4 regions of the Neobacillus sp. SRL179 genome follow, and region 3 is predicted to be linked to each of the others. Evidence: riboswitches for the same ligand, from Rfam matches in the RefSeq annotation. Region 3 holds a riboswitch; each other region holds the start of a gene.
What was found. A riboswitch is a leader RNA that binds a small molecule or an ion and turns the genes downstream of it on or off. The one in region 3 is predicted to bind lysine.
Positions count from the first base shown of each region.

Region 1 (7,713 bases), 1.6 Mb from region 3:
TCGGGAAAAACGCTAACAATCCATCTTAATGTTTAAGTTGAAAAACTATTGCTAGCTATGGCGAGAAGAACGATAGTTAATTGCTAGCAAATTTAAAGCAAATTGCTAAAATTTTGCTATGAATACACGCATCCGAACTCTTTGTTTGAATTATTGACTCTTCTATAACTTTATGTCAATTTAATAATGTAATGATCACTATAGATTTCTAGAGGAGAGGGCCTACTTGTTGAAACGAAAAATTATAGCCTATAATTTCGAATTAATAGAAACTCTTGAAAAATTAAAAGACACTTTTGATGTACTAGTATTTGATGGAATTAATCCTAAAACAGACCCTTCATTTTTAGAGGCCTTAAAGGAAGCGGAAGGCATTATTGGCCTAGCTCTTCCGGTCGATCAAGAATTATTGGATCGTGCACCTAATTTAAAAATCGTATCAAATAACTCCACGGGATATAATAATTTTTCCATTGAAGAGATGACGAAGCGAGGCGTATTGGGAACCAATACTCCAGGGGTTTTAGAGGATACAACCGCAGACGCCATTTTCGGGATTCTCCTTGCGGCGGCCCGGCGAATTGCAGAGTTGGATCACTTTGTTAAATCAGGAAATTGGAATGGTCACTTAACCACTGAACAATATGCCCTTGATGTTCATCATAAAACCTTAGGTATTATCGGGATGGGGAAAATCGGCTCAGCCATTGCGAAAAGGGCTCATTGTGGATTTGATATGAAGATTTTATACCACAACCGAACGCGAAACCTTGAGGCTGAGGAACGTTATAGCGCAGCCTACTGTAACCTTGATACCTTATTAATGGAGTCTGATTTTGTTTGTTTAATGACTCCGCTAACAAATGAGACCGAAAATATGATTGGAAGACGAGAATTTAAAATCATGAAGCCCTCCTCTATTTTTGTGAATGGCTCACGCGGAAAAACCGTTGATGAATCAGCACTAATAGAAGCATTAAGTAATAAGGAGATCCATGGTGCAGCAGTAGATGTCTATCAAATAGAACCTGTAAAAGAGGATAATCCTCTTCTTCGGTTCAATAATGTTGTCACGACACCACATATTGGTTCCTCCACCTTTGAAACCGAGCTTAAAATGGCTAAACTTGCAGTAGAGAATTTACTGGAAGGATTAACCGGTAAACGACCAAGAAACTTAGTAAACCCGGATGTACTAAATTAAGGTAAGCTTTTTTCAATTTAATTATAAATGTCCAATCTACGAAACCGACATTTTTAATAAGGAAATTTGGATAAATATTTAAAAATACTTACGCTGAGTTGTGGTTTTAAAAAATACCTTATAAAGTTTATGAATGATTAACCATTATTCTGGAATATTATATGATAGAAATCTTCTATAAAAGAAGGTGTGGTGATTTTGTATGATAGAAATACCAAGAAAACTCTATTGTAATCATTGTAAAAAGGAAACGGAGCACATGGTCAGAGAAGATGCATTAGAGATCGCTTATACATGTTTGGAATGTAAAAACCAAGAAGACATTGTCAAATCTTTCTTTTGAATCGGACAAGAAGAACTCAACCACTAGTAAGGGTTGAGTTCTTCTTGTTTATGTTGTTTCTAAATTACCAATATAGCATTTTTTTACCGTAACTACTTTGTACCATTCAAACATAGCTTGAAAATAATTAAACCAAGCATATTACTTATATATTTGAACTAGGTTGGTTACAATTCTAATAGAAATGGAGGTAACCAATCGTGCGTTTTATTATGATGATCATCATTCTATTTTTAGTATATACTTCCTGGCCTCTAGTTGAACAAAAATTAAATCAATCAGATCAAACTATAAGTATTGATTCAATTCAATCAGAAATTAAGGTGATGAAGGGCAGCCCAGAAGTAAAGACAGCATTAAATACTATAATTGAAAAATTTCAGCTATTAGTCAAACAGCTTAGTTCACAATTAGAAAATCTCCCACAAGGTCAACAAAATAATCAGCAGACAGACGAAGATAAAGTTGCGTTAAGTACACCCACTTCGCAAATGTATTCAATATTTAACATTGAACTTGGAGAATCCAAGGAAGATATTGAAAAAAAATTTGGAACTGCAATCCGTTCTTCACTTAATGAATATGGTACCGATTGGTATAGTTATCATGATCATTACCGGAATTTTTTTATGGTCATGTATGATGTAAACAATAAGGTTGCTGGATTATATACAAATCAAGATTTAATTTCCTCCAAAAATGGAATCAAACTTGGGAGTACACAAGAAAGTGTCCGTTCCTTACTAGGCAGCCCCTTAACAAAAATTCAAAAAGGATTGGTCTTCTATCAATTACAAGACAATGACGAATATGATATGTTTTTGCAAGGTGATGTTTATGTAACTATTTTTTATGATAAACACGAGGGTAATACAGTCACTGCCATGCAATTAATCAAAAAAGACTTAGAAGATAATAGAATGGATTTCTATACCAAAGCTAATCCAGCCTTAAAAGAAGGGTTTGAGTACCAGTTATTTGATTTGACCAATGCAGCACGAGTCCAGCATCAACTCCCAATTCTCACATGGGATGAGCATGTACGAAAAACCGCTCGTAATCATAGCTCCGACATGGCAGTAAATCAGTATTTTGATCATACCAATCTTAAAGGACAATCCCCATTTGATCGAATGAAGGAAGATGATATAATCTTTCATTTAGCAGGAGAAAACCTGGCTTATGGACAACTAAGCAGTATCTTTGCTCATGAAGGTTTAATGAACTCCCTCGGACATCGTGAAAATATCTTGAAAAATGGTTATGAATATTTAGGGATTGGTGTGGCTTTTAATAAAGAATCACAGCCATACTATACAGAAAATTTTTATGCCAAGTAACCGGTTAGCAGAATTGTTTAAAAATAGGACGATAGTATATAAATTTTTATTTTAGCTTCTGTTAGAAAAACTCAGAAAGATATGTTCTTATCAGCAGGAATATAACGTTTTCATGGTGAATACGTAATTTATAGATTAAGACAGCTGCATTTATGAATTAATGAGAGGAAGTAAACCATGGAAAATGTTAAGGAGTTCCAAATTATTCGGGTGCCTATTACAACCCCGACTTTACTGCCACACACTACTACAAATTGTTATTTAATTGGTAACAACAAAGAAAGTATATTAGTCGATGCTGGGTATGATCAGCCTGATACTAAAATAGAATTACAGAATGTGATTAAGCAGACCGGTCTCGCTTTACCTAAGTCAATAATCTTAACCCATTCACACCCAGACCATGCCCCAGGAGTTCTTCAATTAGTAGATTGGAATCCTATCGTTTATGGACATCCGCTTGAAAAGCCGGGTATAGTGGCGGCCATTGGGCCATGGAACCGTTTAGCATTCTTAAATGATGGCGACGTGATTCGCATTGCTGGAGAAGAAATTATCCTCATTCACGCACCAGGTCATACTGCAGGTCAATTAAACCTGTATATTCCGACCAAACGGATTCTCCTTGCAGGGGATAATATCGTTGCTGAAGGGACATCATGGATAGGACCCCCAGATGGCGATATGTCAGACTATATTGCCACGTTACAAAGGTTAAAACAATTAAATTTAAGTAAAATAGGTCCTGGGCATGGCGAATGGGTAGATAATCCTTATGAACACATTGATTTTGTTTTAAATAGAAGATATTTCCGTGAAAACCAAATCAAATCGTTGTTAAGCGAGCATGAAAAGATAACTGTTTCCGATTTAACAAACATCATTTATGACAATCTCCCCCACCCCAATGTTTTTGAAGTTGCTAAACGGACAACTGAGGCACACTTAATCAAATTAATAAAAGACGGAATTGTATCAAAGCAGGATTCCTATTACTCTCTCAGATCTTTAATATAATCAGCAAAAATAAACTCGGGCATATTCAACTGACCGCCCTTTTGATAGTTAATAATCGTTTTCAATGTATGAATGGTTGGCGGAGCCAGTGATATGTCGCCTTGCTTATAAGCATTCAAGGCATCAGCAGGGTCCATCCAACATGCTTCACTGATTTCATTTGGATCTGGTTTGGGTGTTTGCCCTTTTGGAAGATACGAGAGAAAAAAACGGGTATCAAATCTTATTCGACTAATATCCGGTGTGACGATTTGTCCAATATAAGCTAAGCTTTCAAGAGGAAATTGGAGTTCTTCCTTTTGTAATAGCTGTAAAAATGAAATCTCCCGATTGATTAGGAGACGGCGGTATTCCATTTCTACTTTTTCATCCAAATGAACGGGTGTGCCGTCTTTTTTCTTACAAATTAAAACACCCACTTCTTCAAATAGTTCTCTTGCAGCAGCGACATAATGCCCAATTGTAAAAGAGTCATTTCTTTTTCCAGTAATAAATTTGTTGTTAGCTTGAATGTCATCAGTAGAATCTACCGCTCCCCCCGGGAAAACATAATATCCACCCATAAATTTCATTGTGTCAGGTCTTTTTGTCATATAAACTTTGGATAAATGATCCATTAAAACAACTGTGGATGCTGGCCTAGGAATAGAATTCATTTTATTTCCCACCCTCTTATTTTTTTCGGAAATGTAAATATTATTTTAATTAATATTCAACTTTCACTTCACGATTCCCTTCCTTGTAATTCCTTAAACTTATTTTACTCAACTAAAACATATTGCATTTCACTTGAATCCACGTGAATTTTCTGTTATATTAACTAACAATTACATAATCTCTTACTTCAATACCTTTTGAAGTGAGGATAGAGGCGCAAAAACCATTAGTACACAATTTGAGGAAAATGAGTTCCTATGATAATTGTCGAAAGGGGAATTTGCCGAAGCTTTAAGAATCTCATTGGACTTGAAGCTGGTTCTGTTGTTGAATAAGCACAGAATTGTCATATAGGAAACTATATGGAGGGCTATCTCACGCATAGGAACTTTTTATTTTTGTTTCTACAGCAGCAGCGAACCCTCGTTGCTGCTTTTTTGCGTTGATTCTACATTGGCCTTTCCCACTTATTTTGTAAAAATAATTTTAAGGGTGATAATAATGAATTTTGGCCAACTTTTAACAGCAATGGTTACACCATTTGATCAAAATGGTGAGATGGATTTTAGCGCAACAAAAACACTTGTCAATTATTTAATTGCCAATGGATCTGATGGATTGGTGGTATCTGGAACAACTGGGGAATCCCCTGCCCTATCAATAGAAGAAAAAGTTGCATTATTTAAATTTGTTGTAGAGGAAGTAGCTGGCCGAGTTCCAGTCATCGCTGGCACTGGCTCCAATAATACAAGAGCTTCCATCAAGTTAACTCGTCTTGCCGAAGAGGCTGGTGTGGACGGCATCTTGCTTGTAGTCCCATATTATAACAAACCATCTCAAGAAGGATTATATCAACATTTTAAAGCAATAGCGGAATCAACTACCTTACCGGTCATTCTCTATAATATTCCCGGACGGTGTGTGGTCGATTTATCCGTGGAAACCGTAGTTTGTCTTTCACAAGTTCCAAATATTGTCTCAATAAAAGAAGCAAGTGGTAACTTAGATGCTATGGCCCAAATCATTAGCCAAACTCCAGACAATTTCACCTTGTATAGCGGTGATGATGGATTAACATTACCTGTTTTAGCTATTGGCGGCACTGGTGTCATTTCGGTTGCATCCCATATTATCGGAAACGAAATGCAGGCAATGATTACGAACTTTAAAAATGGTCAAATACAGGAAGCTGCAATTGCGCATCGCCGTCTTCTCCCACTTATGAAAGGCTTATTTGCTGCACCTAACCCAACTCCAGTTAAAGAAGCCTTAAACATGTCTGGGATTCACGTTGGTGGTGTCCGCTTACCATTGGTACCTTTAAATGAAGAAGAAAAGTTAGTCCTGCAAAAGCTTCTGCCTGCTAGCAAAAGCGCAACAATCCTATAATTCAAAAAAGCTGTCTTTCCCAGAAAGGAATGGGTTTGGGCAGCCTTTTTTATGATGCTTGCTTAAAGTGAATGAAGACTTTTACAAAGAGAAAAAAAATAAAAGGAGAAATAAATGAGCAGGAAAACAGCGATTGTAACCGGTTCTTCCAGTGGCTTTGGATTATTATGTGTCATTGAACTTGCTTTGAAAGGATTTACGGTTATTGCCACAATGAGGGACACTAAAAAAGCCAACTCATTGCTTACTTATGCAAAAGAGAAAAAAGTGGAGGAGCGGATTCAGGTCTTACCACTAGACGTTACTTCATCCGAATCCATTGATTCCATAAAAACTAGGTTCTCTGCTTATTCTTCGATTGATGTGCTTATTAATAATGCTGGTTTTGCGCTGGGAGGTTTTAGTGAAGAGCTTTCTATTGGTGACTATCGATATCAATTTGAAACTAACTTTTTCGGGATTATTGCTGTGACAAACGCAGTCCTTCCATATATGAGAACACAGGGACATGGTCGAATTATCAATATCAGCAGTATAAGTGGAAGAATTGGATTTCCCGGATTATCTGCCTATACGGCGTCAAAGCATGCACTGGAAGGATATAGCGAAAGCTTAAGGCTCGAGGTTAAACCATTTGGAATTGATGTTTCCTTAATCGAACCTGGTTCCTATCAAACGAATATCTGGGCCACTGTTGACCAAATGGAAATAAATGCTGATTCCCCGTACCTTCCATATATGAAAAGTTTACTTAAAGAAGTGGAAGAGGGAAAAGCAGCACATGGTGATCCTAAAGATGTAGCGCGACTCGCAGCACATGTTGCTTCACAATCTGCATCCCCCGACCTCCGCTACCCAATCGGAAAGGGTGTAAAAACCAGCCTTTTTCTAAAAAATACTTTGCCATGGAAAATGATTGAATCAGTGATAGAAAAAAAACTGAGACATTAACAATGTTTGGAAAATATTTAGAAAATAAATACAATCAAATCAATTGCACCCACCTCAATGAAGGGGCTATACTTACTTTGTATGAATCAATAAGGAGGAGATGGGAATGAATAACTTACAATCTTCAACAACCCTACATAATGGCGTCAAAATGCCTTGGTTTGGCCTAGGTGTATATAAAGTGCAAGAAGGTGATGAAGCACTTCTCTCCGTAAAATCAGCAATTAAAGCAGGTTATAAAGCTATTGATACCGCTGCCCTTTATCAAAACGAAGAAAGTGTCGGTCAAGCAATCAAGGAATCTGGAGTTCCTCGTGAAGAGCTATTTATTACAACAAAAGTTTGGAATTCTGATCAACGTGAAGATAAAGTCTTAGAAGCATTCGAAACAAGCTTAAAGAAACTCGGACTTGAGTATATTGACTTATACTTAATTCACTGGCCTGTTGAAGGAAAGTATAAACAAGCTTGGAAAATTCTCGAAAACCTATATAAAGAAGGTCGTGTTCGTGCGATAGGCGTCAGCAATTTCCAAATTCATCATTTAGAAGACTTATTGTCTAGTGCAGAAATTAAACCAATGGTCAATCAAGTAGAATTACATCCATTATTGGCTCAAACTGAGCTTCGAGAGTATTGCAAGAAACAGCAAATCCAAATGGAAGCATGGGCTCCTTTAGGTCAAGGAAGACTGTTAGCGCACCCAGCTCTAATAGAAATCGGAGAGCGTTACAATAAAACAACAGCCCAAGTTATTTTACGATGGGATCTGCAAAATGAAATTGTCACGATTCCGAAATCTGTTAAAGAAA
Region 1 is NZ_OZ481792.1:2,742,259-2,749,971, forward strand. Features, by position in the region: gene AC4E8C_RS13465 (2-hydroxyacid dehydrogenase) at 230-1,204, shown strand; gene AC4E8C_RS13470 (CAP domain-containing protein) at 1,748-2,887, shown strand; gene AC4E8C_RS13475 (MBL fold metallo-hydrolase) at 3,065-3,904, shown strand; gene AC4E8C_RS13480 (NUDIX hydrolase) at 3,880-4,560, opposite strand; lysine riboswitch at 4,763-4,942, shown strand; gene dapA (4-hydroxy-tetrahydrodipicolinate synthase) at 5,063-5,950, shown strand; gene AC4E8C_RS13490 (SDR family oxidoreductase) at 6,065-6,901, shown strand; gene AC4E8C_RS13495 (aldo/keto reductase) at 7,008-7,713, shown strand, end outside.
Region 1: another riboswitch for lysine. It lies ahead of dapA (4-hydroxy-tetrahydrodipicolinate synthase); the one in region 3 lies ahead of AC4E8C_RS21355 (transporter substrate-binding domain-containing protein).

Region 2 (7,713 bases), 1.4 Mb from region 3:
TGTAATCCAAAGGATTTCATCTGCCCCTTGTGCGACTAATAAAATACCTCCGATTGGCCAGGCAATTAGCTGAACGATTTGATCTGAAATAGAAAGTAAACTATTAGTTTTCATAAGGTTTCTTTCGTCCACAAGACTGGGAATTAAAGCATTTCGTGGTGGAGATGCCCACCCATCTAAAAAAGAAATAACACTAATTAATAAATAAATAAAATACAGCAAATTATCTGTTAAATCGTTTAAGTATAGGCACAACACAAATAACAACAATGTTTTGCCACTTTGTGAATAAACTAATACGGCTCTAAGTTTGTATTTGCTAATTATGAGGGGTGCTAATAACCCACTGAACAATGCTGAAGTTGTATTAAAGAACGGAACTAGTGACATATAGGTTACAGAGCCAGTTGCATCAAAAATTATTTTTATTAAACAAACTATATATAAAATATCACCTAAATTAGCTAACATTTGCCCAAACCAAAGAAACCGAAAAGAACCTCGTTTTCCGAATAAAATAGACATCATGTACCCTCACTTTTTTATTAAATTTTCATATAAAAGTAAGGGTTTATTTACATCGGACATCCTCCTGAACTTGCTAATTCATTTTCTTTTTAGTATATCAGATTTCTGAATTGTATGTTAATCTTAAAAATGCGAATACAAAATTTTTGTTAGCATAAAATATTTTGTTCTTCTAAATGCAGGTTAGTTTGAAACTTTATAATCCATTATTCGTACATTGGATGATTAAAAATATGATAAGTGAGGTTGGTACAATGTTTGGAAAAGTTGCAGCAGATATTTTAGGATTAAGCGATGTAGGTGCAGTTATTAAGCCGCAAGATTATGATAAGGTTGATGCAGACGATTATGTCATGCATGAAGACAATGAAAAAATATATTTTTTAATAAAATCAAAGTCTGATGAATATTGTTTTACCAATAATGCCCTCATTCATTTAGATGGAACTAGTGCAACAAGTAAAAAAAGGATGCTGCACCGTTATAGCTATGCAACGAATCAAATTTCAGAAGTGAAATTGGAAACTGCGGGTACGGTCGATCTTGATGTCGAAATAAAATTTAAAATTGGCTCTGAACCCTTTTCAATCGATGTTCACAAAAAACATATTGAGGAAATAAAGGATTTATATAAAGCACTTATAAAAATTTCTGAGATCTCCCATGAAAATGAAATTAGTCTTCAGTTCTCCAAACAAAGCCTTGAATTAGCCTCAACAACACTTGGGCGTGTAACAAGTTCTGACAGTAATTTAGTGGTTCAATTCAAAATGCTTAATCAAGCTGCGTTCCAATGGTTAGAAGATAGCAAAAAACAATATTGTGTGAAGGATTTTGGTTTTGTTTTTGAAAAATACATTAACAATTAAAAATAAACGAACCCAAAGCTAGAGATTTACTAGAAGCTTTGGGTTCGTTTTATTATTTATATTCAATTATTACATCTTCAATTGGCAACCGTGTTGAGCCAAATGCAGGTGCAGCAGCTTTGCCTAGGGGAATTAAAACAATTGGGAAAAATCTCTCTGACACATTAAATTTTTCAATAAATTGTTTTTTATCAAATCCTCCCATTGGGACTGTATCATAACCTCTATCCTTAGCTAATAGCATTAACTGCATTGAAACAAGACCCGCATCAAAAGCAGCAATGTTTTTTCGCATCTCTTCAGGGGCTTTAGGATACGTATTTTGTGCACTAGCGATTAATCGCTCCATATTTGCTTCATCCATAAAACCAGCTTCGTGTGCACTGTGGTAAACCTTCTCAATACTATTATACATTTCTTTATCGCCTAATACGGCAATTACTGCGGATGCTGTTTCAACCTGTTCTTGATTGAAAGCAATCGCTCTAAGCTCTTTTTTTGTTTGTTCGTCTTGAAACACCATAAAGCGCCATGGTTGAAGGTTACTTGAAGACGGAGCGGATGTCGCCTCTTTTATTATATTTTCAATCTCTTCTTTTGAGATAATATAGGTTGAATCATATTTTCTAACAGAGTGACGTTCTTTTATTACATCAGATAAGCTTTTATTTAACACTGAATGCATGAATGATCCTCCTTGATTAAAAATACTTACAAAAAGTAAGTTAGTTTGATTATCTTACTATTGTAGATTCGTACAGTCAAGCAAATTGAATTTGTTAAAATTTTATAAAAAGACCGTATAAATAATAATAAATGGCGTCCACTTAAAAAGTGAACGCCTCTTGGTATTATTATGGGCTTGGCCTGTGAAACAGCCCCATTACTTCAATTGTTTCTGTAATATTAACAAAAGCACAAGCATCTACGTCTCCGATAAGGTTTTTCACCTCATTTAATTCGTATCGTGAGATGACCGTAACTAATACGCTGCGTTTGTCATTGGAATACCCGCCCACTCCATCCATAATTGTAAGCCCACGATACAGATTATTCAGCAAATGGGCCCGCATTTCTTCCCCTTTATCCGTAATAATCATTAACGTTAATTTGGCGTGGTCTGTATAGATCGTATCCACTACCTTACCGGTTACATAAATCGAAACTAAAGTATTTAGTGCCGCATCCCAATTAAAAAGGAAACCACTAATAATAATGACTAAAGCATTCATTCCAGAAAGTAATACTCCGATAGGAAAATCCTTTTTCCTGGAAACAATCATGCCAATAATATCAAAACCACCTGTCGAACCTGATGAACGAAAGACAAGTCCAACCCCAAGACCAGTTAGGGCTCCCCCAAAAATTGATGAAAGAATGGTATCATTGGCTAATGGTATGATTGGCACCACATAAAGACCTACAGAAATGATCAACACAGAAAATATGGTATTCATGATGAACTTTTTCCCCAACATCTTATAACCAAGAATAATTAAAGGTAAATTCAATAGGAGGTTAGCTAACCCTGTATTAAGAGGAGTAATCATCCCTAGCAAAATGGAAATACCACTTAATCCACTGCTTAACACCTCATGAGGGATCAAGAAAAAATTAAATGCTCCTACAACGATTAGAGATCCTAAAAAAACACCGATTAATTGCATGGTAAAAATCCTCCTTACCTGCACTTTACTATTTTAAAATCATACTAAATTCATTAAATTAAAGTAAACTTAATAGTTTTTTGCCAATAGAATAAATTATCAGACTAATCTATTTTTAATTCCTTTGGTAAATATTCCATTGACAACTGAGCGGTCATTATTATATTTTAGTACTATAATAAATTTATAGTTTAAATCCTCATCAAACCGATGAGGTAGAGGTCGCGGTTTTTATTAGTAATACGGATGAGATGAAGAGACATCCCAGACTCCGTATGAAAGGAAAAACTGCCGAAGCGTACTTTTTTCTCTATAAGAGTACGCTGGGTCTGTATTCGAATAGGAACAGAACTGTCACGTTTGACCTTACCAGTCCAGCGTGTTGAGCTATCTTTCGGAAGGTATGATGCGGGGTATTACCAATGCCATCGATTCTACTTCGATGGTATTTTTTATTCCAACACTCCTTCTCGAATTAGAAAACATTAGCTTTCTTCTGTCATCAACTAGGGCAGCACTTCAAAAGAAAAAGGAGTAATCTTAATGCAATCACAATCAGCAAGACCCCTTGAATATACAGATGGGCAAACACCTAATAAAGAAAATACCGAATTAAAACGTAGTCTAAAATCACGGCACCTAACAATGATTTCTCTTGGCGGGACAATAGGAACTGGACTTTTCCTTGCTAGCGGCGGAGCGATTCATTCCGCGGGACCTGGCGGTGCCATTCTTTCTTATCTCGTCATTGGGATAATGGTTTACTTTTTAATGCAAAGTTTAGCAGAAATGGGAGCCTACATGCCAGTCGCCGGTAGCTTTAGTACGTATGCTACAAAGTTTGTCGATCCTGCCCTGGGTTTCGCTCTTGGCTGGAACTACTGGTATAACTGGGCAATTACAATTGCTGCGGAATTAGCAGCTGTAACCATGATTATGAAGTTTTGGTTTCCTGATACCCCTTCATTAGTATGGAGCAGTATCTTTTTGGTTATCATGTTCTTATTAAATTATCTATCTGTAAAAGGATTTGGCGAAGCTGAATATTGGTTTTCTCTTATTAAAGTAGTAACAGTTGTTATTTTTATTGTTACCGGTACTTTAATGATTTTTGGAATTATGGGAGACCACACCATCGGATTCTCTAACTTTACAGTTGGTGACGCTCCGTTCCATGGTGGTTTTATGGCTATGCTAGGAATCTTTATGGCTGCAGGTTTCTCATTCCAAGGGACCGAGCTATTAGGCGTTGCGGCCGGCGAAACAGACGACCCAGGAAAATCTATTCCCCGTGCAGTAAAATCAGTATTTTGGCGAATTCTTTTATTTTATGTTTTAGCCATTTTAGTAATCGGACTTCTCATTCCTTATACAAACGAGAACTTGGCCAATGGCGATGTTTCCGTCAGCCCATTCACACTCGTTTTTCAAAAAGCAGGAATTGCATTCGCTGCATCTGTCATGAATGCTGTTATTTTAACAGCTGTATTATCGGCAGGAAACTCAGGGATGTATGCTTCTACACGAATGCTTTGGGATCTAGCCCGACAAGGCAAGGCTCCAAAATTTCTTGGTAAACTAAATAAAAATGGTGTCCCAGTCAATGCGTTAATCGCGACAACCTTAGTTGGAACCCTAGCATTTTTAGCATCTTTCTTTGGAGATGGTGTCGTTTATGTATGGCTTTTAAATGCTTCGGGTATGTCAGGCTTTATCGCATGGCTTGGAATTGCCATTTGTCACTATCGTTTCCGAAGAGCTTATGTTGCACAAGGTAAGGATTTAAATTTACTACCATATAAATCAAAATTCTTCCCCCTTGGACCAGTTTTTGCCTTTCTTGTTTGTGGGTTTGTTATTCTAGGACAAAATTACTCTGCCTTTATGGGTAACCATATTGATTGGAATAGTGTATTAGTTTCCTATATTGGTTTGCCATTATTTCTTATTTTATGGCTTGGGTATAAATTCACGAGAAAGACAAAGGTAATCCCTCTAGATAAATGTGACTTAACCGTTTAATTTTCCTCGACCAATCTTAGATTTTTATATAAACAAAAAAAACAGACCCTGCTGGGTCTATTTTTTTTTTTTTAACAGGTATACTTTAGGCTTCCTTCGTTGTCCACACATATAAATCTTCAATCTTACAGTTTAATTCCTTGGAAATGGTCATCGCCGTATTTAGGCTCATCACCTTTTTGGATAAATATTCATCAAGTTGTTCCCTTGGAATATTTGTATTCCTTTCCAAGCTATCCAAATTCATACCTTCTTTTAATAAGAGATCTTTGAGGTTACTTCTTTTTGCTTTATAATTTGTCAAAATGACACCTCGCTTTTGTAAAGTATACCATAGGTACATTATAATGGAAAGCCGAAAGGCGGTATTCTGTCTTTACAATCTTGCGCACGATTAAAGAATAAAATTTGTGTTATACTTAAAAGGGAATAGTAAAAGGGGTGTTAAAATTGAAAAACTCAAATAATCGGTATAATAGTGGTCAAACAGTAAACATCATTGAAACAGGTGAAGTTGTCACCATTTTAAAATGGCAATATGTAAAAAATATGAAAAGATATTCATATATCGTAAAAGAACACCCTGGTACATTTTTTTTCGAAGAGGAACTTCAAGATTCTTAAATTAAAAGGTAGAAACATCAAAAAGACCCATTCGCTTGAATGGATCTTTTTTGCTTTTAAAATTCGGCATTACCGGTTGTTCTTGGAAATGGAATCACATCTCTAATGTTTGTCATTCCAGTCAAGTACATAATTAACCGTTCAAAACCTAGACCGTAGCCAGAATGTTTCGTACCACCGTATTTTCTTAATTCAAGATACCACCAATAGTCTTCCTCATTCATGCCAAGGTCTTTAATCTTTCCAGCAAGTACTTCTTCTCGCTCTTCACGCTGACTTCCACCAATCAATTCCCCTATTCCAGGTACAAGTAAATCAGTAGCCGCAACCGTTTTATTGTCTTCATTTAAACGCATATAGAATGCTTTAATTTCTTTTGGATAATCCGTAACAAAAACTGGACGTTTAAAAACCTTTTCGCATAAATATCGTTCATGTTCTGTTTGCAAGTCAAGCCCCCATTCAACCGGATAGGCAAAGGTTTCACCTGATTCTTGCAATAATCGTATTGCTTCCGTATAGGTTACACGACCGAAATTTGCATCATGTGCATTATTTAATCGCTCTAATAAACCCTTCTCGATAAAACTATTAAAGAAATTCATTTCCTCAGGAGCTTGTTCCAAAACATAACCAATCACATATTTAACCATTTCTTCAGCTAAATCCATAATGTCTGGAAGTTCAGCAAAAGCAAGTTCTGGTTCAATCATCCAAAATTCTGCAGCATGTCTTGCAGTATTAGAGTTCTCAGCTCTAAATGTTGGCCCAAAGGTATAAACATTTCGAAATGCTAGCGCAAAAGCTTCAGCAGAAAGCTGACCACTAACCGTTAGATTCGTTTCTTTATTAAAGAAGTCTTTTGTTACATCTGTTTTACCTTCTTCATTTTTCGGAAGATTGTCCATATCGAGAGTTGTTACTCGGAACATCTCTCCTGCCCCTTCCGTATCACTGCCAGTAATAATTGGGGAATGGACATAAACAAATCCTTTATCTTGGAAAAATTTATGGATTGCATATGATGCTAGTGATCTCACACGGAACACAGCAGAGAACGTATTTGTTCTTGGACGTAAATGTGAAATCGTTCTTAAATATTCAAAGGAGTGCTTTTTCTTTTGTAATGGATAATCAACATTTGATGTACCTTCAATGACAATGTCAGTTGCTTTAATTTCAAATGGCTGCTTTGCATTTGGCGTATGGATAAAATCCCCCACTACCCTAATAGATGAACTAATTGGAAGCTTTGCAATTTCCTTAAAATTAACCAACTGCTCATCAAATACAATTTGTACCCCTTTAAAAAAGCTGCCGTCGTTTAATTCAATGAATCCAAAAGTTTTGGAATCACGTATTGTACGAATCCAACCAGACAATTGGACTTTTTGATCTATATAACTACCGGTATTTCTGTATAGATCCTTAATTAAGGTCTGTTTCATCAATTTTCCTCCTAAATCATATGTATAAGTTTTTGCGAATTGTCATTTGGATTCTAATAATAAAAAACCTTTCCTCCCAATGGGACGAAAGGTAAAAATCCTCTGACGATCATCTTTGTTCTTTTATCCCTTCAATATTATATAAAAATCATATCAATTAAGCAATATTCAACAAATTATCCTATTTTTAAAAGATAAAGGGATACATAATGATGCTTGCCATATTTTTGGATATGCCCAGGTTAATTATTTAGTAAAAATATTCTGGAAATTAGCAGGAAGTATTTAGAATGAAGTCGAATTTGTAGATAGATTCAGATTCTTGATTGGAGGAACCCTAATGGACAAGATTACCTGTATTGCGTATCTACTTTACAATTCTTCTAAGAGTCAAGACATCAAAGATAAAGCTATTGAATTACTGAATGGAGATGTATCCCTACGCGATTTAAAAAGAAACACTGTGGTTCAGGCATACTTAGTAATTGCAGAATCCTTACTAAAGAAGAATAAAATAGATAAGAAACAAGTACAGCTGTTTGCTGAGGAATTTTT
Region 2 is NZ_OZ481792.1:2,930,764-2,938,476, forward strand. Features, by position in the region: gene AC4E8C_RS14355 (MFS transporter) at 1-528, opposite strand, end outside; gene AC4E8C_RS14360 (PH domain-containing protein) at 783-1,397, shown strand; gene AC4E8C_RS14365 (nitroreductase family protein) at 1,450-2,082, opposite strand; gene AC4E8C_RS14370 (YitT family protein) at 2,252-3,064, opposite strand; lysine riboswitch at 3,273-3,462, shown strand; gene AC4E8C_RS14375 (amino acid permease) at 3,608-5,086, shown strand; gene AC4E8C_RS14380 (helix-turn-helix domain-containing protein) at 5,172-5,390, opposite strand; gene AC4E8C_RS14385 (hypothetical protein) at 5,537-5,710, shown strand; gene asnS (asparagine--tRNA ligase) at 5,767-7,158, opposite strand; gene AC4E8C_RS14395 (hypothetical protein) at 7,499-7,713, shown strand, end outside.
Region 2: another riboswitch for lysine. It lies ahead of AC4E8C_RS14375 (amino acid permease); the one in region 3 lies ahead of AC4E8C_RS21355 (transporter substrate-binding domain-containing protein).

Region 3 (7,713 bases):
CCCTATGTTTTCTCTTTCTTTCATCATATAGGTAATGTGTATATAGTTCATTATGAAAAAAATGGAGATAAATTGTAATCCCCATTGGTTCCCTATTTTAATTCCTATATAGGAACCAGTTCCTATTTTAAATTACACCATACTGCTATTTCTTCTTCTTGACCTCAATTGTTTGATTAATCGTGTTCTAAACCGCTCCTTTTGCCTAAAAAGCTTGTATAAAAAACCGTCTTGACTAACATAAAAAAGGCAGAGAAACTTAGCTCTCTGCCTTAGTGAAGTGAGGTCTGACCCCATTATCTCGCTAATGTCCGTTTTAAGAATTCCCTCGTCCGCTCTTGCGTTGGATGTTGGAAGATCTGCTCAGGGCTGCCTTCCTCAGCAATGACTCCCTTGTCCATAAATACTACGCGATTGGATACTTCCCTGGCAAATCCCATCTCATGGGTCACGATTAACATCGTCAGACCAAGTTCAGCCAGTTCCTTCATAACTTTCAGAACTTCTCCGACCATTTCTGGGTCAAGGGCTGAGGTGGGTTCATCAAATAACATGACATCCGGTTCCATGGAAAGGGCTCTAGCAATCGCCACGCGTTGTTTTTGACCGCCTGATAATTGCTTGGGTTTGGCATTCACATATTTATCCATCCCTACAATTTTCAAATACTTCAACGCGACCTTTTCCGCTTCATCCTTGGAGCGCTTTAGCACTTTGACTTGCCCGACCACACAATTGTGGAGGACATTGTGATTATTAAATAGGTTAAATTGTTGGAATACCATGCCCATTTTTCGACGGTAAGTGAATAAATCATGCCGATCATCTAAAATATTTTCGCCATTATAGATAATTTGGCCGCCGCTTGGCTTTTCTAACAGATTGATACAGCGAAGAAGTGTCGATTTCCCAGAACCTGAAGAACCAATAATACTGACCACTTCTCCCTTCTTGACGGAGAAATCAATATCTCTTAACACTTCATGCGTTCCAAAGGATTTGTTTAAATGCTGAATATCAATGACTTTTTCCATACGATTTCCTCCTTCTTTGTCAGTTATTTCGTTACCTGTATGTCCTCTTCACCAAGCATCGTATAGTTGTCCGGGCCTTCTAATTTTCTTTCAAAATAAAGCAAAACTCTTGTAACAATAAACGTCATCACGAAATAAATGATACAAGCTACGAAAAATGATTCGAAATATCTAAAGTTGTTTCCAGCAACTGATTTAGTTAAGAAATACAACTCCGACACGGAAATCACATTCAGTACCGACGTATCCTTAATGTTAATAACAAATTGGTTTCCTGTTGCCGGTAAAATATTGCGGATCACCTGTGGCAGAACTACATTCATCATCGTTTGCAGATGATTCATCCCAATCGCCTGCGCTGCTTCGAATTGACCTTTATCAATCGAAACAATCCCGCCACGGACAATCTCCGCCATATAGGCGCCTGTATTAATCGAGACGACAATGATCGCTGCTGCAAAAACATTCATATCAATATTAAAAGCCAAGGCTGAACCATAATAAATGACCATCGCCTGAACAATCATCGGTGTTCCACGGAAAAACTCAATATAAATAGAAAGAATAACATTAACCACTTTAAGCAATACTTTTTTAGCTCCACGTTCCGGAACAGGTATCGTGCGGATCACCCCTGCTAGTAAACCAATGATGGCACCCAATATGGTTCCAATTAGGGCAATCACCAGCGTCATGCCAGCTCCGCGAAGGAACATCGGCCAATTTTCCGCGATAATTTTTACTATCCAATCAAAGCTCAACTTTCTCCCCCCTATTTCATCATAAAACCGACTGCAAAAAATACAGCCGGCTTCATGTCCTGATTATTTTGACGCTGGTTGATTCTTGATTGCCTCATCCATGATGTTTGTGCGTTCTTCTTCTGAGATTTCTTTTAAAATCCCATTGATCTTGTCTGTTAATTTACTATCCTTTTCAAGGCCGACCGCAATGGCGGTATCATCTTCTGATGTTTTAAATCCATCTGTAAATTCGACCATCGCAAATTTATCATTAGCAGATGAAGCACTGACTGCTTCAGGACGTTCAGATACGTATCCATCAATGATGCCGGATTCTAAGGCCACCCTCATCGCTGGGAAGTTGTCCATTGCTGTTGCTTTTGTTACTCCCTTGATTTGGTCAATCACGGAATAGTGGAAGGTATTTAATTGTGCGGTCACTTTTGCTCCCTTGAAATCTTGGATCGAAGTAGCACCGTCGTACTTGCCGCCTTTTTTAACCACCATCACTAAATTGGATTTATAATAGTTGTCCGAGAAGTCGATTGTTTTCTTCCGTTCTGCTGTTGGTGACATCCCGGCGATAATTGCATCAATTTTACCTGAAGTTAACGCTGGAACAAGGCCATCCCATTCGGTTTTCACAATAACTAATTCTTTCCCTAAACCATCGGCAATTTTTTTAGCGACTTCCACATCATAACCACCTGCATATTGTGAAGTGCCTTTGATTTTCACCGCTCCATTAGAGTCATCATTCTGAGTCCAGTTAAACGGGGCATATCCTGCTTCGAGACCTACCTTAAATGTATTGTCATCCGATGCGCCAGAAGCTGTCTTCGTACTTGTCCCGCATCCGGCCAATAGAATAATAGCTGAAAGCAATGTGACTACAAATAATGATGCCTTTTTCCTCATGTTCATTCTCCTCCTATTTGGTTAGAGCTAAAGTACAACAAAAAACGACCTTGAGATAAACTCAAGGTCGCAATATGTATAAGTTGCCCTAAAGTCCTCCCTTATCCCGAATGAGATAGCACAACTCAATAAACTGGGTCGTTTATTGAGACAGTCCTGCAATTCTTCACTGCAGACCCAGCATGTAATACTGAGAATATTACAAACTTCGGCGATACTTCCTTCTCCCTAGCATCATGGCTTCTCAAACTCCACTAAGGACTGTTAACTACCGCGCCTCTACCTCACTGAAAAAAAGTGAGGTTACTATTAAATTATATTATTAGGCTACATCAAATTGAGAATTCTGTCAATGTTCTTAATTTTTCAGCATGTTATTTCATCTAATTTTCATTGTTAAGTAGTTTTACGATTTGTCCATCTTTAATTCCATGTTTTTGAACGCTGCCGCTCTATCTCAAACTACTCATTTTCTTAAACAATAAAAACACCCCCGCCATCTAAGCGAAGCGGAGGAGGAAAATGAACTGAAGTTGAACTTCTATCTAGTCTTTTTTTTATCGAACAACTTGTTTTTGCTCAGATGATTAATTTGTAACTAACACGCCATCAGTCACCAATTCACTAGGAAGTTCGGTGAATTTCTGCGCTTCAATTAATAACTCTTGACGCTTGGCAAATAGACTTGGGCAATTCGGCTTAAAGCAGCAAGGGCATGTGTCCATAATTCCAATATTATATGCTTTAACATGTTGATCTTCTACTCGGCAATATAACATCGCTTTATGAGTATCAGAGAATGTTAGCAGGATATTAAAGGTTGAGTTCTCAAGGTCAACATTTTGTACTTTTGCATTTGCTAGTTGCATCGTGTTCACTCCAGTTCTAATAGATTTTTTTTGCTTACGAAACATTATAGCAAATATCTATTCTGCTAGTCTATCACCTGCGCGTTAATCCAGAATTTAACGAAAAGGGGATCGACAATAAGAAAAGAGAAGAAACTAGTAGTTCTTCTCTTACATATATTATTGCTACTTAAGAAGGGTATGACCCCTGTTCCACACCTCACCGCAGTTCCGGCACAACGTTCTCTGGCATGTTTCCAGTAACGCCTGCGACAAGGTTTTCGGCTGCTTTCATGGCCATATCGAATCGAGTTTTATCTGTTGCGGAGCCGATATGCGGAAGCACGACGACGTTGTCCATTTTCAAGAGAGGATTGTCTTTTTCGACAGGCTCAACCTCAAACACATCCAAGCCGGCTCCAGAAATTTTTCCTTCTTGCAGCGCTCGAATGAGGGCCTTTTCATCTACTACTGATCCCCGTGAACAATTAATAAAAATAGCATTTGATTTCATCCGATTGAACTGTTCTTCCCCCATAAAGTGGTAGGTAGAATCATTCAATGGCACCATCACTAACACGAAATCAGCCCGCTCTAATAGATCATTCACTTCACTGTATTCAATCCCGTATTGTTCCTCCAACTGAGGCTTTCTGCTGTTACTGTTATACAAGACATTCATTTCAAAGCCAAGTGAAGCTCTTCTTGCCACCTTCTCACCGATCCGCCCCATGCCAATGATTCCTAATGTCGCATGGTGAACATCCTGGCCATAGAAGTAGGTTTCATGAATGGACTTTTCCCACTTGCCAGCCTTCACGAAATGATTAAATTCAGGAATCCTTCGTGACGTTGATAAAATTAATCCAAAAACCAGGTCAGCCACAGCCTCATCAAGAACATAAGGGGTGTGTGTACCGATGACACCGCGTTCCTTCATCGCTTCAATATCAAAGGCATCATACCCAACGGCAATGTTGCTGACAATTTTTAAATGAGGCGCTTTTTCTAAAAATTCCTTCGTAATGACGCCCTTAGGTGTCATCAGACCTTCCACATCCGCCACTTCCTTCAGGAGCAAATCCGCTGGGATTGGTTCCTTCTGGTCCCACATCCTGTAATCACAATAGCGGGCAATATACTCCTCAACCTCTTTAGGAATACGCTTGGCAATAAAAACTTTCGGTTTCAATTTAAAGTCCCCCTCGTCCGAGATTCACAGCTGGCAGATATTGTTTCGCAGGCTTACCTCATCTGGTTCACACTCATCCATAAAAGATAACCTTCGGTGCAGTGCTCCAGCCCTGTACAAACCAATCAGCCTCTTCACCCTATTTTCCTACAATTTTACCATTCTGCAATACTTCCATCCTTATGCCGCCAAACAGGATTTTTCCAGTCATGGCTTATTTCAGCTTGTTTTCGAACGAATTCTTCATCGATTTCAATTCCTAACCCCGCACCTTGCGGAATTCCGACATACCCATCTTTATACTCAAACACGGACGGATCCTTGATATAATCCAATAGGTCACTGCCTTGATTATAATGAATGCCCAAACTTTGCTCCTGAATAAAAGCATTATGGGCAGTGGCATCAACTTGAAGACATGCAGCTAGAGCAATCGGTCCTAAAGGACAATGCGGAGCGAGTGCTACATCATAGGCTTCAGCCATTGAAGCAATTTTTTTACATTCAGTAATCCCGCCTGCATGGGATAAATCAGGCTGAATGATATCGACAGAACCTTCTGCTAGAACAGACTTAAAGTCCCAGCGTGAAAACATCCGCTCCCCTGTCGCAATCGGGATCGTCGTATGCTGCGCAATTTCTCGTAAAGCTTCATTATTTTCCGCTAACACAGGTTCTTCAATGAACATTGGCCGGAATGGTTCCAATTCCTTTGCCAGGATTTTCGCCATCGGCTTATGAACACGGCCGTGAAAATCAATCCCAATTCCCACATAGCTGCCGACTGCTTCACGAATGGCGGCAACTCGTTCCAACACCTGATCAACTTTTTCATAAGAATCAATGTACTGAAGTTCTTCCGTTGCATTCATTTTTATAGCCGTAAAGCCGGCATCAACTACCGCCTTTGCTGCCAAGCCGACATCAGCCGGACGATCGCCGCCAATCCATGAATAGACCTTAATAGAATCACGGCAGGCCCCGCCTAATAATTGATAGACAGGAGCATTAAAATATTTGCCCTTAATATCCCAAAGGGCCTGATCAATTCCAGCAATCGCACTCATTAGAATTGGACCGCCGCGATAAAATCCAGAGCGGTACAACATATTCCAATGATCTTCAATCCGTAATGGGTCCTTCCCAATGAGATAGCCCATTAATTCCTCCACACAGGCCTTTACCGTCGAAGCCCGGCCTTCGATGACTGGCTCACCCCAACCGACAATGCCTTCATCGGTTTCAATTTTCAAGAAAAGCCAACGTGGCGGAAGTTGAAACAATTCATAACTGCGAATTTTCATTTAGAAAAACTCCTTCATCTAAAGATACTGTCACCCATACTCGTTTTACAGAGTTGTAACTTGATCAGTATCTTTTTTCTTTTTGAAAAATTTAGTATACAGCGGGGCAAATAATGTAAGAATTGCAATAATAAGTAGAAAGGCAGCAATCGGCCGTGTGAAAAAGATGCTGACATGTCCTTCAGACATTACCAAGGAACGGCGTAAATTACTTTCCATCATTGGCCCTAATATCAATCCTAGAATAAGCGGCGATGCTGGGAAATCATAGCGCTGCATGAAATAACCAATCACACCGGCAACAAACATGACCATTACATCAAAGAAGCTATTCCCTAAAGAGTAGGCACCAACCGTACAAAGAATTAAAATAAGCGGCGTTAAAATGGCCTTTGGAACATATAGAATCTTCGTAAACAAACGAATCCCCGGTAACCCAATCACTACAATAAGAAGATTGGCTAACAGCATTCCGATAAATAATGTATACACAATCGGCCCATTGTTTTGGAACAACATCGGACCGGGCTGCAGTCCTTGAACCATCAAGGCTCCTAATAAAACAGCTGTAACTGCATCTCCAGGAATCCCCAATGTTAATAATGGAATCATCGCTCCACCCGTCACACTGTTATTCGCTGATTCAGGTGCCGCCACACCTTTTAATTCGCCTTTCCCAAACCCATCTTTATTTTTGGAAAATCGCTTTGCTTCATTATAGGCAACGAAAGCAGCAATATCTGCACCCGTCCCTGGAATCATCCCAATAAAGGTCCCAATTCCAGATGAACGAAGAATCGTTCCAATTAACGTTTTAAATTCGCTCCACTTCAGCTTTACTTTTTCAACTTTTATCGTAACCTTTTGAGCTGAGAAAATATCTTCCATTGATTTAAATGCCTCTGATGCAGCAAACAGACCAATCATAACCGGAATAAAGTTTACGCCCCCGGTCAATTCCATTCGATCAAAGGTAAACCTTGGCGTTCCTACCATCGGGTCTAACCCAATCGTTGCAATTAAAAGTCCAAAAAAGCCTGTGATAATCCCTTTGACCATTGACTTTCCGGCCAAGCTGGAAATAATCGATAAACCAAATAAGGCAAGGGCAAAGGATTCAGGCGCACTAAATTTCAAGGCAAAGTTGGCTAATTGTGGTGCGATTAAAATTAACACGATAACGCTCAATACTCCCCCAATGGCGGAAGCAAGTGTAGAAATCGTTAAGGCTTTATGGGCCAAGCCTCTTTTTGCCAATGCATATCCATCAATAGCGGTTGCTGCGGAGGCGGGGGTTCCTGGTGTATTCAGCAAAATAGCCGTTAATGACCCACCATAAACCGAACCAAAGTAAACACCTACGAGTAAAAGAATACCTGTGACGGGTTCCATCCCAAACGTAACAGGTAAAATGACAGCCACTCCCATGGTGGAGGTCAATCCCGGCAGCGAGCCAATTGCGATTCCAAGAACCGTTCCAATGACTAGTACAAATAACACTTGCCATTGAAGTATATTCGCCATTCCATCTAGTAATAAATTCATCTCATTTCACCCCCGGTTATGAAAATAGTGATCCTACAGGAATCGCTACCTTTAAGAGTTTTTCAAAGCAAACGTAAATAAATAAAACCGTTCCAATTGGAATCGAAATAAGGACAATATAATTCCGAA
Region 3 is NZ_OZ481792.1:4,336,725-4,344,437, forward strand. Features, by position in the region: gene AC4E8C_RS21345 (amino acid ABC transporter ATP-binding protein) at 297-1,034, opposite strand; gene AC4E8C_RS21350 (amino acid ABC transporter permease) at 1,058-1,795, opposite strand; gene AC4E8C_RS21355 (transporter substrate-binding domain-containing protein) at 1,859-2,695, opposite strand; lysine riboswitch at 2,804-2,985, opposite strand; gene AC4E8C_RS21360 (hypothetical protein) at 3,283-3,564, opposite strand; gene AC4E8C_RS21365 (2-hydroxyacid dehydrogenase) at 3,764-4,735, opposite strand; gene dgoD (galactonate dehydratase) at 4,891-6,039, opposite strand; gene AC4E8C_RS21375 (tripartite tricarboxylate transporter permease) at 6,085-7,584, opposite strand; gene AC4E8C_RS21380 (tripartite tricarboxylate transporter TctB family protein) at 7,601-7,713, opposite strand, start outside.

Region 4 (7,713 bases), 740 kb from region 3:
AAAGTCCATAGATTGCATGGTATAACAATGGTAAAAAGATAATTACAGTTTCCAAGACAATACGAAATGGAAGATTTCCCATAAAGCCTGCAGCTTTATTGAAGGAATCTGGTCCTCCTGTGATAAAATGGTTGACTACAAGGTGCTGAATCAGGAACAAACCAATTGGAATAACTCCCAGCAATGAATGCAATCTGCGATTTACAAACTCTCGATTACCCGCCATTATTTTACCCCCCTTTAAATTTTAAAAAAGTAAAGTTAAGCTTCTTCTCTTAAATTCCCCGTAAAGATTCTTAACCTATTATCACTGTGACAATTATGTGACATGTCCATTTTACTCCCATCAAACTAGAGCGTCAAGAAAACGTATACACAAACTTTATTAAAAAAAGAAAATTTTTAAAATATATTGATATTATACTAAAGTCGATTGACAAATCAATTCCATTAGTTCTCACCGAGAAAACATCCATAAATTCTCATGAAATTACCAACATCTAACTGTTGATTATTTCACTTTTTAGGTAATCATAATTATGATTAAAAATAATTTAGATATTGCACAATAACATTGGTTTTTATACTGAAACATCCATAAAATTGTATATAATAGAATGATAGAAAGAGGGGAAACATGTGAAAGAAAGTACAGCCGTTAATCTGAATATGAATGAAGCTGAACCAAGAACCATATCCATTTTCGGATATGAACTGATCAGAGAAATCCTTTTGCCCGAAATTCTTGGAAAAGATGCACCCGAAATATTATATTGGGCAGGAAAGCGTCTAGCCCGGAAATTTCCTTTCACAGATATCACTCAAGTAGCTGAGTTTTTTAACACTGCATCTTGGGGTCAACTTGAATTAGTAAAGGAAACCAAAAATGAAATGGAGATAGAATTAACTAGTCCTCTTATTGTCTCGCGTGTAAAATCAAAAGCGGAGCACTTTTTCCAGCTCGAAGCCGGTTTCCTTGCACAGCAAATTGAATTTCTAAAAGAAGCGAGCACTGAAGCATTTGAGCACCCCGTCAAAAAGTCAAATAAAGTTCAATTCACGGTCAAATGGGACACAAAAGACCCAATTAAAAAGGGGTAATGAAGCATTTCACGTTCATTATGGTAAATAGGGTGTCAGGCACCAACGGTGCCTGACACCTTATTTGCTATTGTCCTAGTTCAAATGCTTCGTGTAGTGTTTCTACAGCTTTTAGCATGTTTTTTTCTTCGACAACGACAGATACTTTTATTTCCGAAGTACTGACCATTTTGATTTGGATATTGTTATTGGCTAATACTTCAAACATTTTAGCCGCTACTCCTGGATTGGAGATCATTCCTGAACCCACAATGGAGACCTTAGCTAATTTATTTTCAGCATCTAACTGTTCATAACCTAGTGCCGTTTTGTTATCCTCTAGTACTTTTAATGTTTCCATTAAATCATTTGTGTGGATGGAGAATGACAGGTTAGCAGTGCCGCCCTCCGTAGTGCTTTGAATAATAATATCGACGTTAAGATGATTTTGTGCCAATGTAGTAAAAATGGTTGATAAACTTGTTAATGAGTCTGTTAGTCCTAAGATGGAAACCTTAGTAATTTCATCTTCAAATGCCACACCACGGACAACTAAATTTTGCTCCATTGTTGCTTCCCCCTCTATGACTGTTCCTTCTTCTTTCACCATGCTTGATCTGACACCAAGCTTTACTTGATAATTTTTTGCATACTCCACTGCTCGAGGATGCAGCACCCCAGCACCTAAATTAGCAAGTTCGAGCATTTCGTCGTATGAAACGGATTGTAATTTGCGTGCTGCTTTAACATATCTTGGATCCGTTGTGAAAACTCCAGTTACATCTGTATAAATATCACACTTATCCGCATGTAAGGCAGCAGTTAAAGCCACTGCTGTTGTATCTGAACCACCCCGTCCAAGTGTGGTAATCTCCCCATTCTCAGTAATTCCTTGGAATCCAGCCACAATGACAACCTTACCTTCGGAGAGCTGCGCTTGAATCGCTTCCGTTTTTATTTGAGCAATTCGGGCATTGCCATGGACCGGTTCTGTAATGATCCCCGCTTGCCAGCCAGTATAGGAAACAGCACTTAGCCCTTGTTGGTTTAAGGCGATAGACAATAACGCAATGGTCACCTGCTCTCCGGTTGAGAGGAGCATATCCATTTCGCGTTTGCTCGGCTGGCTGGAAATTTCATTAGCTAAACTTACAAGCTGATCGGTCGATTTTCCCATTGCGGAAACAACAACCACCACATTATTGCCTCTTTGTGTTTCCTCTTTTACACATTGTGCGACATTTAGGATTCGTTCTACACTGCCAACTGAGGTTCCTCCAAATTTTTGAACAACTAAACCCATCTTTTCCCCTACTTTCGAATTCTTTAGAAAATTACCTGCACAAGCTTTTACGTTTAGTTTACTTTAAAAAAGGATGCATTCCCTACCAATAAAAAAAGCAATGAGAAGGGCATCTCATTGCTTTTTGAACACGAAGAAATAAATTCCTGTACAAACAACGTAAGATAGCTCTCCAAGACACAGGTCTTGACAATTCTGGATTTGTTCAATACAGAACCAGCAAAGAAAGAAATGAGACCTTCTTTACTTCGGCGAACATTCCCTTTCATGATTCTTCCTTGAAGCTCATCCTTCTCAGAACCACTACTATTGAAGCTCGCACCTCTACCTACACTTTAGTACTATAAAGTGATAGATTTAAATTTTCATTTATTATAGCATGGACTTTTTTTCTTGACAATCATTCTGAATGAAGTTTATCGATTAATTCCTCTGCTACATTTAACGGAATACCTAAACCAGTAAATTCTTCTATACTAGCTTCCTTCATTTTCTTCACTGAGCCAAACTGTTTCAATAATAACTTTTTGCGTTTTTCACCAATGCCTGGAATATCATCAAGCAAGGATTGGAACGCACTTTTTCCCCGAATTTGACGATGGAAGGTAATCGCAAACCGGTGAACTTCATCTTGGATTCGCTGTAGCAGGTAAAACTCCTGACTGTTCCTTGCTAAAGGAACAATTTGCAACGGGTTTCCATAAAGAAGCTGGGAGGTCCGGTGTTTTTCATCTTTTACAAGACCTGAGAGCGGGATATCCAACCCAAGTTCATTTTCTAAAACATCTCGAACTGCCTCCACATGACCTTTACCACCATCAATAATGATTAAATCTGGCAGTGGCAGGTTCTCCTTCAACGCCCGTGAATATCTTCTTCTAGTTACCTCTCGCATCGATTCGTAATCATCAGGGCCTTTAACAGACTTAATCTTGTATTTCCGATATTCTCGTTTATTTGCCTTACCGTCAATAAATACAACCATAGCCGAAACAGGATCAGTCCCTTGAATATTGGAGTTATCAAATGATTCAATCCGGTGCGGAGTATAAATACCAAGAAGCTCACCAAGGTTTTCTATTGCCTTAATGGTTCTCTCTTCGTCTTTTTCAATCAAAGAAAACTTTTCATTCAAGGCAATCTTCGCATTTTTAATCGCCATTTTGACAAGATCCTTTTTTTGACCCCGCTGCGGCTGCAATACTTTTACTTCCAGCAGTTGTTCAGCCAAATGAAGATCGACTTCATCTTGAATCAGAATTTCTTTAGGCTTGAAGTGCTCTGTTTTTGTATAAAATTGACCAAGGAATGTTAATATTTCTTCCTCTGGCTCATTGTAAATGGGGAACATGGATACATCCCGCTCAATCAACTTCCCTTGACGGACAAAAAAGACCTGTACACACATCCAGCCTTTATCGACCGCATACCCAAAGACATCTCTGTCTGTAAAATCTGTCATGGTGATCTTTTGCTTTTCCATAATTGTCTCAATATGAACAATTCGATCGCGGTATTCTTTGGCACGTTCAAAATCCAATTCTTCAGACGCAGCAGTCATTCTTTCGGTAAGTTCTTTTTTGATTTCCTTGTAGCCGCCATTTAAAAAACGGCTTATTTCATCGGTCATTTGTTTGTACTGTTCTTCACTCACTTCATTCACACAAGGCGCCAAGCATTGACCTAAATGATAATACAAGCAGACACGGTCTGGTAATGTCGAGCACTTGCGTAACGGATAAATCCGGTCAAGCAATTTTTTTGTTTCGTTGGCCGCCATGACGTTTGGATATGGACCAAAATATTTGCCTTTATCTTTTTTTACTTTTCTTGTAATAATAAGTTTCGGATGTCTTTCTGCTGTAAGTTTAATAAACGGATAGGTCTTATCATCCTTCAACATGATATTGTATTTGGGGTCGTGCTTCTTAATCAGGTTTAATTCAAGCAGCAGCGCTTCTATATTAGAAGAGGTAACAATGTATTCAAAGTCCTCTATTTCATTCACAAGTCGTAATGTCTTCCCATCGTGCGAACCAGTAAAATAGGAACGCACCCGGTTCTTTAAGACTTTTGCTTTTCCTACATAAATAATGGTTCCCTGACGGTCCTTCATTAAGTAGCAGCCAGGTTGATCAGGCAGCAGGGTCAGTTTTTGCTTTATAGTTTCATTCATTCCGGCCGCTCCCTCCGTCTTTTTTTATCTGTCTTTTAAAATTTTAAAGCATACTGCCCATAAAGAAAAGTAAGTTTGATTGGTAATCATAAAAAAACCTTAGCCAGATTGAATTCTAGCTAAGGTTTTTATTACCTAATTAAGCAGCTTATACGTGCTTATTTAATACACTTGCTAACGCATCTTTAGGTTGGAAGCCGACTACTTTATCAACCACTTCGCCATCTTTAAGTACCAACAAAGTTGGAATACTCATAACACCGAAATTAGATGCTGTTTGTGGGTTATCATCCACATCAAGCTTCGTAATTTTTACTTTATCGCCCATTTCTGAGTCAAGTTCTTCTAGAACGGGAGCGATCATTTTACAAGGGCCGCACCATGGTGCCCAAAAGTCTACAAGCACTAAGCCAGAGCCTGTTTCAGTAGCAAAAGTTTGATCTGTTACATGTGAAATAGCCATATTGATTGACCTCCTAATAAATAACTGAAATACTACGGAAAGTATACCATCGATTGCCAAATCATGCGAATAATATGTCTCAGCATGTAATATACCCATTTTTTATATAAATATTCTATGCAAAGGTAAGAAAAACGGAAGCGCCACGGTCGCTGGAGCTGAACATAAATAAAAGCGAGCAGAATGCTTCGCTCGCTTTATTATGAACCTATTTGACAACAACTAATCAGTTTAAGAATGAACTTTTAGCTTTTTAAATTCTTCCGTTAACATTGGCACAACCTCGAACAAGTCACCAACGATTCCATAATCAGCTACTTTAAAGATGTTCGCTTCTGGGTCTTTGTTAATCGCGACAATTACCTTGGAATTGGACATCCCTGCTAAGTGTTGAATTGCTCCTGATATACCGCAGGCAATGTAAAGGTCTGGTGTGACCACTTTTCCTGTTTGGCCAATTTGTAATGAATAATCACAATAATCGGCATCACAGGCACCACGGGAGGCACCTACTGCTCCGCCTAAAACTTGGGCTAATTCTTTTAATGGTGCAAAACCCTCCGCACTTTTTACACCACGGCCGCCTGAAATAACCACTTTTGCTTCACTTAAATCAACACCTTCACTTGCCTTTCTAACGACTTCCTTGATGATGGCACGAAGGTCTTTGATCTCAACAGACAAAGAGGAGACCTCTCCCGTTCTACTTTCATCCTTAGTTAATGGAGCAATATTATTCGGACGGACCGTGGCAAAGATTAGCCCATCCGTGACAATTTTCTTTTCAAAAGCTTTACCTGAGTAGATAGGTCTGGTAAATACGACATTTCCGCCAGCTACTTCAACAGCTGTTGCATCAGAGATTAAGCCGGAGGAAAGTTTACCTGCTATTCTTGGAGCCAAATCCTTTCCAAGAGCTGTATGGCCTAAAACAAGTCCTTCCGGTTTTTCTTGCTCAATAACTGCTGTTAGTGCTTGAGCAAAACCATCTGAGGTATATTGTTTTAACTTATCATTTTCGACGACCACTACACGGTCAGCACCATATTGTACGAGTTCATTCCCTAAAGCGCTTACACCTTCACCAATAAGAACTCCTATTACTTCTCCGCCTTCTGCAACTGTTTTAGCTGCTGCGATTGCTTCGAAAGAAACATTCCGTAATGATCCATCCCGTGCTTCTCCTAACACCAATACTTTTCTTGACATTCTATTACCTCCTGAAAACAATTTTTATGTGTATGAGCTTAAATTACTTTTGCTTCCGTATGAAGAAGTTGTACAAGTTCTTTTACTTGATCACTTAAATCACCAGCAAGAACCTTTCCAGCTTCTTTTTTGGGCGGTAAGTATATTTCAATGGTCTTTGTTTTCGCTTCCACATCGTCTTCCTCAAGATCAAGGTCATCTAATTCTAATTCTTCAAGCGGTTTTTTCTTCGCTTTCATAATTCCTGGTAATGATGGATAACGAGGCTCGTTTAGGCCTTGTTGAGCTGTAACCAAAAGTGGCAGGCTAGTTTCAATCACTTCTGAATCCCCTTCTACATCACGCGTAACCGTAACATTGGTTCCGTCAATTTCTAACTTCGTAATAGTAGTGACGTAAGGTATATTCAGTAATTCAGCAACCCGTGGACCAACTTGACCCGAGGCGTTGTCAATGGCAACATTTCCACCAATGATTAAGTCCGCTTCTTTGTCCTTTAAGTATTCTGCAAGGATTTTTGCTGTTGTAAATTGATCACCGTCTTCCACATCATCCTCGATATTAATAAGAACGGCTTTGTCTGCTCCCATTGCAAGAGCAGTACGCAATTGCTTTTCTGTTTCCTCATTGCCAACAGAAATGACTGTAACTTCTCCACCTTTTGCATCGCGGATTTGAATAGCTTCTTCGATCGCATATTCATCGTAAGGATTGATGATAAATTCTGCACCATCCTCATTGATTTTTCCACCTGATATGGATATTTTCTCTTCGGTATCAAAGGTTCTTTTCAATAAGACATAAATGTTCATACATACCCTCCTAGTAAATTTCAAACATTATCGCAGTTCGAAAGATTGAGAAAATTTTTTTGAAAAAAATATACTATAAAACTTCTTAAGATGCATTTTCACCTTTGAAGTTACTCACCCTTAAAATTCGGCTCTCTTTTTTCGAGAAAGGCGTGAATGCCTTCTTTGCCGTCATTTGAAACAAAAACTTGACCAAATAACTCAGATTCCCGTTTACTGCCTTGATAGAATTCTTCGTTTTTTGCATAGTTTAACAATTCAATTGCTGCCTGAAGTGCGCCAGGACTTTTCTTAGCAATCTTTCCAGCAAGCTTATAGGCCTCTTTTAATACTTCTTGCTCTGGGAAAGCTCGATTGGCTAGTCCGAACTGAACTGCCTCTACTCCAGTGATGGGCTCAGCTGTAAATAGCATTTCCGCTGCACGTGCTACTCCAATATATTTAGGCAGACGCTGTGAACCTGCAAATCCTGGGATCAGACCTAACTGTAATTCTGGGAGTCCTAATTTTGCTGTTTCACTTACATAACGGATATGACAGGCCATTGCCAATTCAAGGCCACCGCCAAGAGCTGCGCCGTGGATGGCGGCAATAATCGGTTTTGGGAATTTTTCCATCCGGTCAAACAAATCTTGCCCAAATTTGCCTAGGTTAGAAAATGCTTCTGATG
Region 4 is NZ_OZ481792.1:3,596,655-3,604,367, forward strand. Features, by position in the region: gene AC4E8C_RS17835 (succinate dehydrogenase cytochrome b558 subunit) at 1-226, opposite strand, end outside; gene AC4E8C_RS17840 (YslB family protein) at 640-1,101, shown strand; gene AC4E8C_RS17845 (aspartate kinase) at 1,169-2,383, opposite strand; lysine riboswitch at 2,541-2,718, opposite strand; gene uvrC (excinuclease ABC subunit UvrC) at 2,784-4,559, opposite strand; gene trxA (thioredoxin) at 4,708-5,022, opposite strand; gene AC4E8C_RS17860 (electron transfer flavoprotein subunit alpha/FixB family protein) at 5,254-6,231, opposite strand; gene AC4E8C_RS17865 (electron transfer flavoprotein subunit beta/FixA family protein) at 6,270-7,043, opposite strand; gene AC4E8C_RS17870 (enoyl-CoA hydratase) at 7,154-7,713, opposite strand, start outside.
Region 4: another riboswitch for lysine. It lies ahead of AC4E8C_RS17845 (aspartate kinase); the one in region 3 lies ahead of AC4E8C_RS21355 (transporter substrate-binding domain-containing protein).